4 regions of the Thalassolituus sp. UBA2009 genome follow, and region 2 is predicted to be linked to each of the others. Evidence: predicted binding sites of a transcription regulator. Region 2 holds the regulator's gene; each other region holds the start of a gene.

Region 1 (2,205 bases), on a different contig from region 2:
CATAAAGACGAACAACGCACCGGCAACACCACCAACAATCAATGCACCAATCGGATGCATCAGGTCAGAACCGGCACACACCGCCACCAGACCCGCCAGCGGACCGTTGTGAATAAAGCCCGGGTCTTTTTTGCCGACAATCATGGCAACCACTGTACCGCCAACCATCGCCATCAGGCTGTTAACCGCTACCAGACCGGAAATTCCATCCAGAGTCTGGGCAGACATCACGTTAAAGCCGAACCAGCCCACCGCCAGAATCCACGCACCCAGCGCCAGAAACGGAATGTTGGAAGGCGCAAAAGCCACCACACGGCCATCACGGTAGCGGCCACGACGGGAACCCAGCAACACAACTGCGGCAAAGGCTATCCAGCCACCGACGGCGTGAACCACCACGGAGCCGGCAAAGTCGTGAAACGGGGCACCAAAGCTGTTTTCCAGCCAGCCCTGGAAGCCGTAGTTACCGTTCCAGATCATGCCTTCAAAAAACGGATATACGAAAGCTACCGTCAGGGCAGAAGCAATCAGAATCGGGTAGAACTTTGCACGTTCGGCAATACCACCGGACACAATGGCCGGAATCGCCGCAGCAAAGGTCAGCAGGAAGAAGAACTTCACCAGGTCGTAACCATTATTTGCTACCAGTTCGCTGGCGCCGCTGAAGAAGTTCGCCCCATAGGCAATCTGATAACCGATGAAAAAGTACGCCAGTGTCGACACACCAAAATCGGTGATGATTTTTACCAGAGCATTGACCTGGTTTTTATGGCGTACGGTACCGACTTCCAGAAAGGCGAAGCCGGCGTGCATTGCCAGTACCATAATGGCACCGAGCAGAATAAACATGGTGTTGGCGCTTTGCATCAAAGTCTCAACGGCGCTGTTGATGCTGTTAACGTCAATAGTTTCCACGTTGTGTCCTCACTTTAATTCGCTGGGTTCTTGCTGATAAAAACGGCTCACTCAGATCAGTTGATCAACAACCGGAGTTGCGATGCTTCATGAGAGTGCCGGCTGGAAAAATGGACACCAGAGTGGTGCGCAACAATCCAATAAGTCAGGGTTTTAGCAGGTTCCGTACCAACTTTGTCAGGATTGCCTGACAAAGCCGGAACAAAGTGTGAGGATTGCGCACGCATTCAGCACTCACGCGCCCTGAATGCGTGCATACAACGTCAGGCAGGATGTGTTATGTGGAAACAATGGTGAATATTCGGACGACGCCCGTAATCAAACGGCACCGATTTTGCGCTCACATCCTTTATTGTGAACTCTTTTAGTGCATCCGTATCCAGATCAAAGCGTCGCAGGTTATTGGAGAAAATCAGCAGCCCACCCGGATTCAGACAGCGCATGGCCTGTTCGACCAGCATCACATGGTCGCGCTGAATATCCAGCACCCCTTCCATCCGCTTGGAGTTAGAAAACGTCGGCGGGTCCATAAAGATCAGGTCATAGCGCTCATTACAATCACGCAGCCACTGTATACAGTCGGCCTGAATAAATTCGTGCTGTTCCGGTTTGATACCATTCAGCAGGAAGTTCTCTTTGCCCCAGTTAAGGTAGGTACGCGACATATCAACGCTGGTGCAATGCGCTCCGGCTACCGCTGCGTGCACACTGGCGGTGGCGGTATAACAGAACAGGTTCAGGAAGCGCTTACCGGAAGCCAGCCCGGCAATCTGCAGGCGGGTCGGACGGTGATCAAGGAACAGGCCGGTATCCAGGTAATCTTTCAGATTCACCAGCACCTGCACATTACCTTCACGTACCGGCATAAAACGCTGTTCGGTGTTCTGCTTCTCGTACTGACGTTTGCCGGCCTGACGCTCGCGACGCTTGAGTACGATCTGCTGCGCCGGAATACCGGTGACTTCAGGCAACACGGCTAGCACATCCAGCAGACGACGCTCTGCTTTGGCTTCGTCGATGGATTTCGGCGGTACATATTCCTGCACATGCAGCCAGTCGCCATACAGATCAACCGCCACCGCGTATTCCGGCAGATCGGCATCGTACAGGCGATAACATTCAACGTTTTCGCGCCTGGCCCACTTCTGCAGTGGTTTCATATTCTTTTTCAGACGGTTGGCAAAGGCTTCAACCGGACCACGGATCATACTGCCCTGTGGCTGTGCTGAGCGCTCATCGGCAGCACCGAATACCAGTAAGCGGGTAGCGATCTGCCCGTTCATCAGGCGG
Region 2 (2,205 bases):
ATTCAGCATATCCGCAGCAGTCTGGGCATGGCCTTATCCGGTGGTGAACGACGCCGGGTCGAGATTGCCCGCGCGCTGGCGGCTGAGCCGTCCTTTATTCTGCTTGATGAGCCGTTCGCCGGGGTTGACCCGATTTCTGTAGCTGACATCATGGACATCATCCGACAGCTCAAAGCACGTGGCATCGGCGTACTCATTACCGACCACAACGTAAGGGAAACTCTGGCTATCTGTGAGAAAGCCTATATTGTCGGGGGTGGCCATATCATCGCCGAAGGCACCGCTGAACAGGTATTGGCCAGCGAGCAGGTACGCAAAGTGTACCTGGGTGAGGATTTCCGCCTGTGATGGCAAGCCCTGCTGCAGGGAAGTGGCTGATGATCCAAAGCAAAGGAAGATGCACAAAAGATTCCAAGGTTTACCGCTTGGCGTATAATGCACAGACTATGCCGATACTGAGTGATTACTGAACTTTTATGAAAGCGTCTCTTCAGTTAAAGATGGGTCAGCACCTGACCATGACCCCTCAGTTGCAACAAGCCATCCGCCTGCTTCAGCTGTCTACCCTCGATCTGCAGCAGGAGATTCAGGAAGCCCTCGATTCCAACCCGATGCTCGAAGTAGAAGAACACGAGCACGATGACCTGCCCGACCTGTCCCGTAACAGCGACCACGAAGTCAGCGCCAGCCACGAAGTCAGCAATCAGGACGACAGCCACAACGACACACCCGAGCTGGATGAACAGTGGTCACAGGAACAACTCCCCGACGACCTGCCGGTCGACAGTCAGTGGGAAGATACCTACCAGACCACCGCCAACGTTGCCTCCGGCAGCAGCAGTAACGCCATCGACGACGATTTCGATTACGACTCGCGCCACGCCAGCACCGAAGATCTGCAGGATCATCTGCTGTGGCAACTCAATCTGACTCCTATGTCAGATACCGACCGCGAGATCGCCCTGATGCTGATCGACGGCGTGGATGACGACGGCTATCTGCACACCACCGTCGAAGACATTCTGGAAAGCATGGACCCGGCTCTGGACGTCGAAGAAGACGAAGTCATGGCCGTCCTCCACCGCCTGCAGCAGTTTGATCCGGCCGGTGCTTTTGCCCGCGACCTGCGTGAATGCCTGCTGCTGCAACTGCAGCAACTGCCGGCTGAGACCCCATGGCTGAACGAAGCCAAAATGGTCATCCGCGATTATATCGAGCTGCTGGGCAGCAAAGATTACCCAACGCTGATGCGCAAAACCAAGCTGCGCGAAGAAGACCTTAAAGCCGTGCTGCGGCTGATTAAAGAACTGAATCCCAAGCCAGGTGCCGGCATCAGTGCCGAGCAGGCCGAATACGTGGTGCCCGACGTACTGGTACGCAATATCCGCGACGAATGGCGGGTTGAGCTGAATCCGGATATCGCCCCCAAGCTGCGCGTTAACGCCGATTACGCCTCACTGGTACGCCGTTCCGATAACAGCACCGACAACGCCTTCTTGCGCGACCACCTGCAGGAAGCGCGCTGGTTTATCAAAAGTCTGCAAAGCCGCAACGAAACCCTGCTGAAAGTAGCCACCAAAATCGTCGAGTATCAGATCGAGTTTTTCGAACAGGGCGAAGAAGCAATGAAGCCGCTGGTGCTGCACGATATTGCCGAAGCCGTTGGTATGCATGAATCCACCATTTCCCGGGTAACCACCCAGAAATACATGCATACGCCTCGCGGAATCTTCGAGCTGAAGTACTTTTTCTCCAGCCATGTCAGTACCGATGGCGGCGGCGAATGTTCCTCCACCGCAATCCGTGCCATGATTAAAAAACTGATTGCTGAAGAAAATGCCCGCAAACCGCTGAGCGACAACAAAATCGCCGCAGTGTTGGGTGAAAAAGGCATTCAGGTGGCACGGCGCACGGTAGCCAAATACCGTGAGGCTATGATGATTCCGCCTTCGAACGAACGTAAACAATTGATTTAAAAAACAACAAGCCAGCAACAAGGAGTCTGGACATGAAGATTAATATCAGCGGTCACCACGTTGACGTTACCGAATCTCTGCAAGCGTACGTAGACGAAAAAATGTCCAAGCTGGGACGCCACTTTGACAACATTACCAACGGCCAGGTAACCCTGACCGTTATTAAAGAGCGCATGATTGCCGAAGCCACCATCCATGTCAGCGGTGCCGACCTGCACGCCAGCGCTGA
Region 3 (2,205 bases), on a different contig from region 2:
GACCAAAGACATGTCAGTGGATGAATATAACCGCTTCCGTCAGATGTTGGAAAAAAGCAGCGGTATTATGCTGGGCGAAGGCAAAGAATATCTGGTTACCAGTCGTCTGCGGCGCATGATGGAACGGGAATCGGTTGCCAGTATTTCAGACCTGCTGGTTGCTATGGAGCGCAACCGCAGCCTGCAGGAAAGTGTTATCGATGCGATGACCACCAACGAAACCCTGTGGTTCCGTGACGAACACCCTTACCGTATTTTTCGTGAGAAGCTGTTGCCAGAACTGGCACAACACCGGCGTCCGCTGAAAATCTGGTCGGCAGCCTGTTCTACCGGCCAGGAACCTTATTCTCTCAGTATTGAGATTGAAGAGTTCAGAAAAAAGAATCCGGGTCAGCTGATGACCGGCGAGCGTATTACCGCAACGGATATTTCCCCGAGTTCTCTGGCTGCAGCTAAAGAGGGGGTGTATCAACAATTGGCGATCCGCCGTGGTATGAACGATCAGCATCTTAAAGTGTATTTCGATGAGGTGGATTCAGATCGCTGGCGTATTAACAGCCAGGTGCGCAGCCGGGTGGATTTCCGTGCCCAGAATCTGCAGCAGAGTTTCTCTTTGCTGGGAAAATTCGACATTATTTTCTGCCGTAACGTACTGATCTATTTTTCTGCCGATCTGAAGCACGACATTCTGAGACGCATGCATGGCAGCCTGAATCCTGGTGGTTACCTGATGCTGGGAGCTTCAGAGGCAATGAATAACCTGAGCGATTATTTCGAAATGGTGCAATGCCATCCGGGGATTGTGTACCGGGCGAAGAAGATCGGAGGTGTATAGCCTGTTTGCCGCCGGTCGGTAAAGGTTTGCCGTTGCCGTTGAATTGCCGCTCCATTGCCGCCTTAAAGGGCGGCTTTTTATTTTCAACCTATTGAAAAATAAGGATTATTTTTTTTGGCACAGGGGTTGCTATCTTCCAGTCATAGTCACGTAAGAGAATCAGATTATGGCCTCTATCAATTTCACCAACGCTCTCGGCGTTCATCCTTCTGCACTGCAGCTGCGCGCGGCGCGGGCAGAAATTCTGGCGAATAATCTGGCTAACTCCGACACCCCGGGGTTTAAAGCACGTGACATCAATTTTCAGGCTGTACTGGCCGGAGAGATTAACTCCCGTAACAGCGTAGCGCTGGAGCGCACTCACTCCGGTCATCTCAGTGGTCACAGCCAGCGCGATGATGAATTGCTGTACCGCAATCCGATTCAGCCCTCCATTGATGGCAACACCGTCGACTCGCAGATGGAGCAGGCGCTGTATGGCCGTAACAGCATGAATTACAACGCCAGCTTTGAATTTCTCAGTGGCAAGTTCAAAGGCATGAAAGGCGCGATCCGGGGAGAATAATTATGTCGTTATCCAACGTATTTGATATCGCCGGTTCCGGCATGAATGCTCAGTCGATCCGGATTAACACGACCGCCAGTAATATCGCCAACGCAGAAAGTGCATCCAGCTCGGTCGATGAAACCTACCGTGCACGTAAGCCCTGGTTTGCGGTGATGCATAAAACTTTTATGGAAGTGAATGCTAATAACGAGTTTCAAAGCATTGAAGATGGCACCGGAGCCGGTGTTCAGGTGATGGGAATTGTGGAGAAGGATGCGCCGCTGCAGCAGCGTTTTCAGCCGGATCACCCAATGGCAAATGAAGATGGTTATGTGTACTACCCGAACGTGAACATCGTTGAAGAAATGACCGATATGATGTCTTCATCGCGCAGCTATCAGATGAATGTAGAGGTGCTGAAGACCGCAAAACAGATGCTGCAACGTACGTTGACTCTGGGACAGTAAGGAGCAGGTTATGGCAATTAATGAAGTCGGTAATAACACTGCTGCGCTGGATCAGTACCGCAAGCCCAGCAACAGTGCGGAGCCAAAAGATAACGAACTGGGACGTGATGCGTTTCTGGAGCTGATGGTTGCTCAGCTGAACAATCAGAACCCGCTGGAACCGACCGATAACCAGGCCTTTGTGGCACAGCTGGCACAGTTTTCCACGGTAGAAGGGATCGACAAACTCAATACCACCAGCGAAAGCATGATGTCGCGCTTTAACTCGGCTTCGGCGTTACAGGCATCCAGCCTTGTCGGCCAGTCGGTCATTGTGGAAGGCAATGAAACCGGTCTGCTGCTCAGTGGCGGGGTGG
Region 4 (2,205 bases), on a different contig from region 2:
GCTGTCAGCCGAGGAGTTGGCACCGGGCTGGCGCTGGATCTGATACAGCAGGTCTTCGAATACCGCGCGGTCTTTTTTAAAGCCGGTGGTGGATACGTTGGCCAGGTTGTTAGAAACCGTGGTTAACGCCAGATCCTGTGCTTCCAGTCCGGTTTTACTTACCCAAAGTGCATTTAACATAGGTCAGCTCCTGTTACTGGTTGGCCAGAATTTGTGTGGTTGCGGCGGTATTTTCATCCACCCGTTTCATCAGCTTTACCTGCATTTCGTACTGGCGGTTAAGGGCAATCAGACTGGTCAGCTCGCTCACCGCATTGACGTTACTGCCTTCAACAAAACCGTTAACCAGTGTGATATTGGGGTCGGCAACCGCTGGCGGTGTGGCCGGATCACGGAAACGGAACAGGCCGTCTTCGCCTTTTTCCAGCGCCTGCAGATCCGGGCGCACCAGCTTAAGCTGCACCGGTTCGGCGACCGCTGCCGGGTTTTCCCCCAAAGGCTGAATCGTCACGATACCGGCGCGGCTGACTTCAATACTCTGAAACTCTGGCAGCACCACAGGCCCGCCATCGCCAATCAACTGCAGACCACTGCCATTCACCAGACGACCATCGGCATCGACGCTCAGATCGCCGGCACGGGTGTATGCTTCCTGGCCGTCGGGTCCCTGCACCGCAAACCAGCCATCGCCTTCAATGGTCACGTCCATACGGTTGCCGGTTTCCATCAGAGGGCCCTGACGGAAATCACTGGCCGGGCGTTCAGTCATGGCATAAGCACGGGTTGGAAAATGATCGCCAAATACGCCCATCGCCCGGCTCTGGGTGTAATCGGAGCGGAAGCCTGTGGTACTGGCATTGGCCAGGTTGTTGGCGTGTGCGGCCTGCCCCAGCGTATTTTGCTTGGCACCTGACATGGCAATGTATAAAGCGCGGTCCATAGTTCTGCCTCTGTTCTTGCGGGTAAGACGGAAAATCCACCTTACCGAATGAGTTACAGGAAACATTGCAGAGGACGTGCCAAAACCATAAAAGTCATTATTTTCAATAACTTATGATTTTTTGACGGTATCAGACGGGAAAAAGCGCGGAAAAAACGGCAGCCTCTTCCGCCAGAGGGGAAGAGGCTTGCCGCCAGGCAGTCATCAGATATTCAGAATGGTCTGAGTGACCTGATCGGTGGTTTCAATGGTTTTGGCACTGGCCTGGAAGTTACGCTGGGCAATGATCAGCCCAACCAGCTCTTCCGATAAATCCACGTTAGAGTCTTCCAGTGCCGATGAGCGCACCTGACCAAAGGAAGCCGTGCGTGGAGAGCCAACCGTCGGATCACCCGATTCAAAAGACTCGGCCCAGGATGTGTCACCCAGCGGGGTCAGACCTTCCGGGTTGCGGAAGTTGGCCAGAGCCACCTGCCCCAGTGTCTGTGCCTGACCGTTGGTAAAGCGGGCGAAGATAATCCCTTCCTGATCCACTTCCAGTCCGGTCAGACGGCCGGTGGTGTAACCATTCTGGCTCACTTCGTTAACCGCAAAGGCACTGCCGAACTGAGTAGAGCCACTCAGGTCAATCTGGAAGTTGGAGTTGCTTGGCGGATCGGACAGAGGCAGACCACCTTCCAGCACGTTCACCGAACTCAGGGCACCGGTCGGATTACCATCGGCATCCTTAGGGTCCCAGTTGGTGATGTAGATATCACCTGTCGATACCGGATCAAAGCTGCCGTCCTGATTAAAGAACAGTTCAAAACGTGCCGGCGTTGGCTCCAGGTTCTGCGGGAATGGCAGAGTCGGATCAGGATCCCCCACATCGAAGCCATCCACCTGAACATACATTGCCCACAGGTTGGCCTCGTTCGGACGGCTCGGATCAACCGGTTCCTTAACGAAATACTGTGTCATGACATGGGTATTACCCAAACTGTCATAGATATTCATTGAGGTGGCGTGGTTGTAGGTGTCCTGATCTTTCGGATCAAAAGCATTCAGGGTGTAAGGGGTAAACTCATCCGGTGTCAGCGCACCGAAAATACCGGATACCACCGGATCAGGCTGACTCAGGGTGTAGTTCTCGTTCAGGATAAAGGTCACCACACCACCCACTGCCGCAGACAGGTCAGCACTGGTACTGCCGCCCAGTACCACCGGACCGGTGTTATCGGCGCCCTGCACCACCAGCGAATCGGAAGTGACCGGACTGGAAATAC

Evidence for each region. The regulator sigma-54, encoded in region 2, starts transcription at its own class of promoters, with help from an activator protein. The targets are predictions, from matches to a motif close to TGGCACNNNNNTTGCTNT.
Region 1: the regulator sigma-54 is predicted to act here: its motif matches at 1,069-1,086, upstream of B3P58_RS15320 (ammonium transporter).
Region 3: the regulator sigma-54 is predicted to act here: its motif matches at 951-968, upstream of flgB (flagellar basal body rod protein FlgB).
Region 4: the regulator sigma-54 is predicted to act here: its motif matches at 1,005-1,022, upstream of flgF (flagellar basal-body rod protein FlgF).

The regions. Positions count from the first base shown of each region.
Region 1 covers NZ_DDCJ01000123.1:22,594-24,798, reverse strand. Annotated here, with positions in the region: gene B3P58_RS15320 (ammonium transporter) at 1-867, opposite strand, end outside; gene rlmKL (bifunctional 23S rRNA (guanine(2069)-N(7))-methyltransferase RlmK/23S rRNA (guanine(2445)-N(2))-methyltransferase RlmL) at 1,179-2,205, opposite strand, start outside.
Region 2 covers NZ_DDCJ01000069.1:26,507-28,711, forward strand. Annotated here, with positions in the region: gene lptB (LPS export ABC transporter ATP-binding protein) at 1-348, shown strand, start outside; gene B3P58_RS08805 (RNA polymerase factor sigma-54) at 477-1,976, shown strand; gene hpf (ribosome hibernation-promoting factor, HPF/YfiA family) at 2,009-2,205, shown strand, end outside.
Region 3 covers NZ_DDCJ01000143.1:65,575-67,779, forward strand. Annotated here, with positions in the region: gene B3P58_RS17480 (CheR family methyltransferase) at 1-835, shown strand, start outside; gene flgB (flagellar basal body rod protein FlgB) at 1,002-1,400, shown strand; gene flgC (flagellar basal body rod protein FlgC) at 1,403-1,849, shown strand; gene B3P58_RS17495 (flagellar hook assembly protein FlgD) at 1,860-2,205, shown strand, end outside.
Region 4 covers NZ_DDCJ01000143.1:70,828-73,032, reverse strand. Annotated here, with positions in the region: gene flgG (flagellar basal-body rod protein FlgG) at 1-180, opposite strand, end outside; gene flgF (flagellar basal-body rod protein FlgF) at 194-940, opposite strand; gene B3P58_RS17500 (flagellar hook-basal body complex protein) at 1,145-2,205, opposite strand, start outside.